Linked DNA regions of Flectobacillus major DSM 103. The protein of the gene in region 3 interacts with the protein of the main gene of each other region in a pairwise test. Links are inferred from orthologs where the notes say so. Each region holds a gene or a part of one and is shown on either strand. Other genes may lie near its edges. The genes, in order: ftsZ, FLEMA_RS0134920 and ftsA.

The links.
Region 1: the proteins of ftsA (region 3) and ftsZ interact in binary tests that used the Escherichia coli proteins (3 or more experiments, as listed by UniProt). The link is inferred for Flectobacillus major DSM 103 from one-to-one orthologs.
Region 2: the proteins of ftsA (region 3) and FLEMA_RS0134920 interact in binary tests that used the Escherichia coli proteins (3 or more experiments, as listed by UniProt). The link is inferred for Flectobacillus major DSM 103 from one-to-one orthologs.

The regions. Positions count from the first base shown.
Region 1 is NZ_KE386491.1:4,232,996-4,236,010, reverse strand. The notes cover bases 70-2,918. They hold ftsZ (cell division protein FtsZ), read right to left. Parts: upstream 2,255-2,918; coding sequence 884-2,254; downstream 70-883. Other genes in these bases: FLEMA_RS72690 (M20/M25/M40 family metallo-hydrolase), read right to left, coding at 2,420-2,918; recQ (DNA helicase RecQ), read right to left, coding at 70-517. Also shown: more of recQ, read right to left, coding at 1-69; more of FLEMA_RS72690, read right to left, coding at 2,919-3,015. UniProt on the Escherichia coli protein: Essential cell division protein that forms a contractile ring structure (Z ring) at the future cell division site. The regulation of the ring assembly controls the timing and the location of cell division.
Region 2 is NZ_KE386491.1:3,648,160-3,651,301, forward strand. What follows is about bases 11-2,986. They hold FLEMA_RS0134920 (rod shape-determining protein), read right to left. Parts: upstream 2,024-2,986; coding sequence 998-2,023; downstream 11-997. Other genes in these bases: mreC (rod shape-determining protein MreC), read right to left, coding at 19-870; FLEMA_RS71285 (acyl-CoA dehydrogenase), read left to right, coding at 2,779-2,986. Also shown: more of FLEMA_RS71285, read left to right, coding at 2,987-3,142. UniProt on the Escherichia coli protein: Forms membrane-associated dynamic filaments that are essential for cell shape determination. Acts by regulating cell wall synthesis and cell elongation, and thus cell shape.
Region 3 is NZ_KE386491.1:4,387,987-4,390,976, forward strand. The notes cover bases 105-2,928. They hold ftsA (cell division protein FtsA), read left to right. Parts: upstream 105-737; coding sequence 738-2,120; downstream 2,121-2,928. Other genes in these bases: FLEMA_RS73155 (cell division protein FtsQ/DivIB), read left to right, coding at 105-612; FLEMA_RS0148220 (high affinity choline transporter 1), read right to left, coding at 2,201-2,928. Also shown: more of FLEMA_RS73155, read left to right, coding at 1-104; more of FLEMA_RS0148220, read right to left, coding at 2,929-2,990. UniProt on the Escherichia coli protein: Essential cell division protein that assists in the assembly of the Z ring. May serve as the principal membrane anchor for the Z ring.

The DNA.
Region 1 (3,015 bases), 150 kb from region 3 along the record:
TTAGTGCTATAACAGGTACTCTTGGAAAAGCAGTTTTCAAGACATGAAGTTGTGTGTACTCAGGCCGAAAGTCATGCCCCCACACCGATACACAGTGCGACTCATCTACGGCTATCATACTAATATTGAGCGACTTAATCCATTCTAAATAGCCATTAGCAAATAATTTTTCGGGCGAAATATACAGGAGCTTCAGCTCGCCCGAACGGCATTGTCGTTCGATAGCCGATTTTTCAGAACTACCAAGTGACGAGTTGATATATGCGGCAGGTACACCATTGGCTTGTAAAGCCTGTACTTGGTCGTGCATGAGGGCAATTAAAGGCGAAATCACAATGGTGAGTCCCTGCATCATCAATGCCGGAATCTGGAAACATAGCGATTTGCCCCCACCTGTGGGCATTAGCACCATGCAATCTTGCCCATACAGCACCCAATCTATAATATCGGCCTGTAAAGGTCTAAATTTATCATATCCAAAATACTGTTTAAGTACCTGTTCTTTTGTTAGTGGCATTGTTTGCAGCAAACGTTAGAAGGTGAATGATTACCAAAAAGTAGCTCCGAAAGTGCAGAATAGCGTCTTTTCTTTGGTAAAATTACAGATTTTTCAAATGCTTTTTTAGATACACTTGATTTTAGCACTTTTGACAAAGTAAATTATAAGCGTATTAGAAAATGAAAAAGTGGTAAAATTCGACTCTAAGAAGCGAATTTTACCACCTGTAATAAGAAGGTTGAATTACGAACGGTTTGCCGTTGCAATGCCATATTTTAATAGCTTCATCATATAACTGTTGAAGTTAAAACCCAAACTGATTTTGGCAGATAAACAAAATGGAAATACATTAAACAAGGGTATGTATTTTCACTACAACGGTATTTATCCGTACAAAGGTTGGTCAAACAGCTCAACTTCTGGTACTTGGCTAATATCCAACAATTGGACTTTGTATCTCAAGTAAGCAGGTGTTTCTAAATCTGCCTCAGCTGGCGTTTTTTGGCAAAAAGCATCTATCATTTTGCGAATACGCAGCGAATCGTCCTCATGTTTGAAATTGAATTGCATAATAGGTTTTGCTTCAGGTTTATCCTCTACAACAAGTTCTTCTTCCTCCTCTTCTTCTTCGTACACAACTACAGGTTGTTTTGATACAACATGTGTTGGAGTTATTACTTTTTCACCTTCCTTTTTTTCAGTTTTTGCTTTTACCACCGTTTTCTTTTCCTCTTCTTTGATATTATTCAAATTAATCGGGAGTGGTGCATCTTCGGGTAGGTCAAATCCTGCTGCAATAACCGTCACTCGCATTTCTTCGCCCAAATCATCGTCGATAATAAAGCCCAATTTAAAACCAGCAGGGGCATCACCAATTTCTTTCATGATATAATCAGTGATAATTTGTTGCTCTTTTACCCCCATTACTTTGGCTTTACTTGTAGCCACAGTAACAAGAATACGTTTGGCACCTTTAATATCTTTGTTGTTGAGCAAAGGCGAATCCAAGGCACTTTTAATTACTTCTGCCGCTCTATTTTGTCCTTTAGATGAAGCAGTACTCATGACAGCTTGTCCTGCATTGCTGAGTACTTTTTTCACATCTTTAAAGTCTGCATTGATTTTACCAGACTTTGTGATTACTTCTGCAACCGATTTTGCGGCATTGGCCAATACATCGTCGGCATGTTCAAAAGCTTCGAGTATATTCAAATCTTCATAGATTTCTAGCAATTTATCGTTCAAGACTACCAACACTGTGTCGCAAGTACGCTGTAGCTCCTCGATACCCCGCATAGCGGCATCAATTTTTTCTGTTCCTTCCCAAGAATAAGGGGCTGTAACAATGGCAACCGTTAAAATATCTAAACTCTTTGCAATTTTTGCTATTACAGGAGCAGCCCCCGTTCCAGTACCCCCTCCCATACCTGCTGTAATAAATACCATTTTGGTATTTCCTTCTAGCAAGGCCGTAATTTGGGCAGCACTTTCTTCGGCAGCTAATTTACCCTGTTCTGGCTCTGTTCCCGCACCCAAACCTTCTGTCAATATTGCTCCTAATTGTAATTTGGTAGGAACAGAATTGTCGTTCAAGGCTTGTAAGTCGGTGTTACAAACGATAAAATCAACATCCTGAATTTTCATGTCATACATATGGCGAACGGCATTACTACCGCCACCGCCTACACCTATGACTTTGATAATGTTTGAAGGCTTATCATCCTTGAGTTCGATATTATGATCAAAAAATGCCATACTTTTATAAAGGTTAAGGATTATACTGTTTTAAGTAAGGAGTTATGCTAATTGTAGGACTTTATGGGATTCTACTTCATTAATTTTCAAATTTACGAATAAAATTAAGTTCTTCGTAACCTTATCAGTGGCATTGTTTGAGATAAATTTAATAAAAAAAATCTATTATTCAACTGTTCCCCATTTCCACTCACGTCCTAGCTCTAATTCTTTTCTCAAGTTTTGCTTAATAAAAAAGTCACGAGTTGCATAATAGTCTAGTTTTTTTGCAGGAATTGCCTCGGTATTGGCTATGGCATACAGCATCATAGCGGTATAACGCACAGTATTTAGCATTTCATCTTTCTTGATTAAATCAAAGCTATCACAGTTGGCATGATAACACCCTACGGCATCAGGAGCAATACTACCAATAGGCGAAGCCGTCGGAATACCTTCTAGCATAAAGCTTTGGTGGTCGGAGTGTAGGCCCGCTTGATTAATAACTGTGTTTTTGTAAGCTGGGTCTACCTTTTGAATCACCGCTCCTATTTTAGTAAACAAGTCTACCATTTCTCCACGACCAGATGTGTTGAAGCCATTGGCATTGTTAGCCATATCAAGGTTAAACATGAAGGCGATTTTATCGAGGGTATTGCTTTTGTTGGCTTTCTCAATCATAGCCTTTGAGCCTAACAGGCCTTCTTCTTCGCCCATAAACATCACAAATTCAATAGTACGTTTAGGTTTGATACCTAGGGCCTGAAATGCACGAGCTACAT
Region 2 (3,142 bases), 740 kb from region 3 along the record:
TTACACCGAGTATCAGACTTATTTTTTCTTGGTTGTAGGGGCCATAGGAACGTCCTCTAATTGTTTCAACTCCTTTTCAAGCTTATTCTTAATCACGTATACATACGACAACGAGTTGAAATTGGTTGCAACCTTCACCTGAATATCATGAAAAGTCATATCTTTTTTTACACCAACATTGGCCACATATCCAATCGTAATATCGGGTGGAAATACATAGTTATAATCAGACGTAACAATTGTGTCTTTTACCTGAACCGACTTGTAACGCGACACATCGGTCATTTCTACAAAATCAGGGTTCTTGCCGTCCCATTTTACCGAGCCTATTTCATTATTTCTTCGTACTTTGGCCGACATCGTGTACTCCGAGTGCAAAACCGATATTACCCTAGAAAGGTGTTCGCTACACGATTTGATTTTGCCAACAACCCCTGTCGATGAAATCACCCCCATACCCGGAGCCAGGCCATCGGCTGTACCTTTATCAATAGTAATATAGTTATTGAACTGGTTGGTACTCAAATCCAATACTTTGGCCACAATAGGATGAAAACGAGATGCCACAGCCGAATCAGCTTTGTAGTTGATCTTGGGCTGCACCAACTGTTGTGCTTGCATTCTTAAAACCGCTTCTCTCAATCGGGTATTTTCATTGGCCAAATCTCTATTGACATCCTGTAGGTTGGAATATGCCTTTATGGCATTTGAAGTTTTGAGAGCCTGTGCTGCATAATAATTAGTTGTATTAAAAAATACAGCATTAGGATAGTTATTATAAGAATAAAAAAACCACAAACTCAGTACTTCCAATAATACGAACACAATGAAAGCTCGTTGCTTTGAAATGAACTGGAATAGTCTATACATTTTGTACGAGTTGGATGTAAGTTCAAAACTTTGTGAAAACGAGAATGACAATGTTTTCTCAAAAAAAAAGTGAATGAAAGAATGACTTAATGCAAGCTCTCATTCACTTTAATCCGATTCAGTATTTCTATGAAATAAGAATTGGTTTATAATGATCAAGATGCTTCAAGACCTCGCCTGTGCCTCTTACTACAGCTCTTAACGGGTCGTCGGCAATATGGATAGGAAGTTTTGTCTTATTGGCAATACGTTTATCCAAGCCATGTAACAACGCTCCTCCACCTGTCAAGTGAATACCATTATGATAAATATCGGCCGAAAGTTCTGGTGGCGACACTTCCAAGGCTTTCATTACAGCTTCTTCTATTTTAGAAATAGATTTATCCAATGAATAAGCGATTTCAGAATATGTCACTTTTATTTCTTTCGGTATACCCGTCATCAAGTCACGGCCACGAATTTCGTAATCTGCTGGTGGGTTGTCTAATTCTGGCAAAGCCGACCCAACCTCAATTTTGATTAATTCGGCCGAACGCTCACCAATCAACAAATTATGTTCACGACGCATATAATCTACAATATCACGCGTGAATACATCGCCCGCAATACGTACCGAAGCCTCACAAACAATACCCGACAAAGCAATTACTGCAATTTCGGTAGTACCACCACCAATATCTACAATCATTGAGCCATTGGGCTGTTCAATGTCGATACCAATACCAATAGCCGCAGCAATTGGCTCGTGTACCATGTATACCTCTTTGGCACCTGCGTGTTCGCATGAATCTTTTACGGCACGTTTCTCAACCTCTGTAATACCCGATGGAATACATACCACCATACGATGCGAAGGTGTGAAAAAACGACTGCCAGTATCAATCATTTTAATCATACCACGAATCATCAATTCGGCAGCCGTAAAGTCGGCAATAACACCATCTTTTAAAGGACGAATTGTTTTTATATTTTCATTGGTTTTTTCGTGCATCTGCATCGCTTTATTGCCAATCGCCAATACTTTATTGGTAACTTTATCTAAAGCAATAATAGATGGTTCATCTACCACAATTTTATCTTTATGAATGATAAGGGTATTTGCTGTACCCAAATCAATAGCAATGTCGGAAGTCAGGAAACTAAATAATCCCATTTGATTAGTTCTTATTGGCTTGTTTTTTTTAAATCTAAATTTTGTACTAAACAACAAATGTTATTAGCTGGTCACATTCTATGTACTCCCAAACTGAGTACATTTCTTTAATCAAACTAGTGGTTTAAATCGGTATATTACCATAAATTAAAAGGTCAGTAATTGTACAAAATAAAAACAAATGAGCTATCCATTCAACTGATTATCAAACGCTTAATTACTCACTTAATCACTAATTTATTCAATTACTTAATAGGCTCATTGTCAGAACAAAATCTATCTATAAGTGTATCAAGGGCTTAGTGGGTGTGCTCTATTGTGTGTGTCAATGAATACATAAAACGAAAAATCTTCAGAAATATCGTATATGCACCTCTAAATACTATTGATAAACTATCTCTAACATAAGCATTTTCTGCAAGTTATCGAAAACTTTACACTATCCCAAACGCTAGTCTATTACGATATTCTTGTAAAAGTGCAAAATTAGATAGAAAGTTGGAGATTTTACCCTTATCGCTCGAAAATTTATGACTTAAATATTTTTCCCAAAAAAATAGTATGCAAGCATACTATTTTATATATTTGAAATGTTATAATTAAGCTTTTGTAATTTATATACGACATAGCTTTGGTAACGGCTATTGTTCAGATAATCAAGTAACAACAAGATTCACAGCAACAAAAGTTAGTAAGTATCAACGTCGATTAAATTAGTAATTATTACATATCATCAATTAGACTTATAATAGACTATGACTACGACATTTGAAGGATTAAGCTTTCAGCTTTCAGAAGAGCATTTGGCTGTTCAACAAGCCACCCGTGATTTTGCCCAGACAGAATTGTGGGCAGGAGTTATAGAGCGTGATGAAAAAGAGTTTTTCCCCGACGAACTTGTACAAAAAATGGCCAATATGGGACTCATGGGTATGATGGTTTCGCCCCAATATGGTGGGGGTGGTATGGACACCGTTTCGTATGTTCTTGCCATGGAAGAACTCTCAAAAGTAGATGCTTCGGCTTCGGTGATGGTTTCGGTCAACAACTCATTGGTTTGTTATGGGCTAGAAGCTTTTGGCACAGAGGAGCAAAAACAAAAATACCTTACTCGCTTAG
Region 3 (2,990 bases):
CCTTACGAAATTAGTTCGGTGGTTGTTGGGGCACCTAGTGAAAGCCCCGAAGGCAAACCTTTTAATCGAATTAACTTTAAGAAAATAGAACAAAAAGTACTTAAAAATCCGCTTGTTAAGTCATGTCAAGTACATCGTGATTTAAGTGGAGATATGACAATATCAGTTCAAGAACATACGCCTATTGCCAGAGTTATCAATGCCAAAACGTCCAATCACCTACAAAATGATAATTATGTAGCAGAAGATGGAACGTTTATTGGTGTTTCACCACATTATACCGCTAGGGTTTTGTTGCTTTCGGGGGGCTATCTCGACAACAAGACATCTCTGCAAGATAGTAAAAGTAAATCGATTATAGACTTGGTGAAGTTTATTCGAGCCGACGATTTTTGGCGTGCTCAAATTGCCCAAATTATTATTGAAAAAGATGGTGGAATTACATTATTACCCGAAATAGGTAGCCATCTGATAGAGTTTGGTTTGGCAATAGACCTTGAAGTGAAATTTAAGAAAATAAAAATATTATATCAAGAGATTCTTCCAGTAAAAGGCTGGGAAACGTATAAAAAAATTAGTGTAAAATACAGGAATCAGATTGTTTGTGAATAGGGTTTTTCAGGGGAGACCACCATGTGCTGTACTTAGAACTAAAAATCATACAAATGAGTTTAGTGATATAGTATTATTACATATTTTAATTCTAATCTGAAAAGCCACTAAAACTTCTAAATCCCATGAGTGAGATTATTGTTGGATTGGACATAGGCAGCAAGCAGGTAAGCGTTGTAGCTGGTAGGCTCGACAACTTGGGAAAGTTGGAGATACTTGGTTTGGGTAAAGCCGATACCACGGGGCAGGTTTCTAAGGGGGTTGTCTTGAATGTGAATAAAACTATTGAGGCTGTCAGAAATGCTATTGAACAGGTAGAAGTACAGGCCAATATAGATATTCGTGGCGTAATAGCAAGTGTTGCAGGGCCCAATATTATTGGTACTAAACACAAGGCAATGATTACTCGTAACACCTCGGGCGAGGAGGTTACTGTAACTGATGTTGACCAAGTTGCGAGTGATGCCGAACGTACTTTTATTTCTCAAGGAAATTCTATTGTACATACGCTTCCTCAAGAATACGTGGTAGATTCAAGCACTGGTATTCAAGAACCTGTTGGTATTAGCGGCCTAAAACTGCAAGGTGATTTTCTTATGATAACATCACCTACTTTGGCATTGGACAAAACCAAGCGTTGTATCGAACGTGCCAAAGATAAAATGGAGATTGAAGGCGGATTAGTATTCTCGCCTTTGGCTGCTTCATTGGCAGTTTTATCAAACCAAGAAAAAAAGAGTGGCGTTGCCCTTGTCGACATTGGTAGTGGAACAACCGAAATTGTTATTTTTTACAAAAATATTGTTCGCTATATTTCGGTACTTCCTTTTGCTGGCGATATTATTTCGGCCGATATTGAGCAAGGTTGTAATGTGTCAAACGAACACGCCGAAGTCCTAAAAGTTAAGTTTGGTAATGCTCTTGCTTCTCAAGTACCATTTGAGGAAACTATTTCTATTCCTGGTATCAATGGCCGTAAACCGAAAGTTGTATCAGTCAAAAACTTGTCGATTATTATCGAAGAGCGCTTGAAAGAAATAGCTGCATTGGTTGTCGCCGAAATTAGCCGTTCGGGCTATGGCAATCGTTTATCTTGTGGTATTGTACTTACAGGTGGAAGTGTCCAAATGCCTAACATTTGTGAGCTGTTTGAACGTGTAACAGGTCGTGATGTAAGAATTGGATATCCAAACGAAAACCTCGGAAAAAGCCTTACCGAAGAAATCAAAAATCCTGTTTATGCTACCGCAGTAGGATTGGTTTGGAATGGTATTCGCTCTGTAGATGACCGTGAAGATAGCTATAAAGAGCTTCGCAAGTCTGCTCCTAAGGTATCTACAATCAGCCCAATACAACCTTCTACTAATGGACGACCTACAAAAAAAGAGGTTGAAAAAGATGATAGGGAAAAAGAAAAGAAAAATGGCGGTTGGGGTATTTTGAACGGATTGAAAAAAATAGGAACCAAATTACTTGGCGACGACCTCGGCGATTCTGATAAGTACTAATTATTATTTTACCCAAAGACAATCCTTACGAAGATATTTTAAACTATAAAAATCTTCTTTATAAAAAAGTCAGCGTATATCTATATTTTTTTGGTATAGATAGGAATGTACGAACCGACAAAAATAGCAATAAAACTTACCAATAAACCTACCAGCGAAGCTGGAATAATGGTTTCGTAAACAAAATTGCAGACAAACCATGTACCAAACCCCAATGTCATAGAGGCGATACAACCCAAGGCATTTGCTTTTTTCCAGTACAAACCTACTGTTAAAGGTACAAATAGTGAAACCAAACTAAAGGCCGATGATTCGCCCACTAGCTCGAAAATATTTTGTCGTGCAGTGGCCATCCAGATACTTGAGAAGGTTACTAGTACTACCGATACTCGTATAGTAAGTAATAGCTGCTGGTCGGTAATACGAGGAAAATGGGGCTTGACAAGGTTTTCGCCAATAACCGATGCAGGGGCGAGTATTGCACCACTGGTAGTACTGAGAACGGCTGAAATTAAAGCTCCAAAAAATAAAATTTGCATAAAGGTACTGGTATGCTCAATCACCATGTTTGGAATAATCATGCGTTGATCTTTAGCCATTAATTCTGGATGTAGATACTTGGCTATCAGTGCAATTAATAATGGAAGAAAGGCGACGCTAATATATAATACCCCTGCCGTAATCGATGATTTTACAGCAGTGTCTTCGTCTTTTGATGCCATTACTCGTTGAAAAATATCTTGTTGTGGAATAGACCCCAGTCCAACAGTAATCCATGCGGTAAAGTACTCGGCCGAACTGAGCCATGTAAATTCGTGTGGAATAGGTCTGAAAAAGCCTGTAGGTGTTTGTGCCAAAACAGGCTGAAGC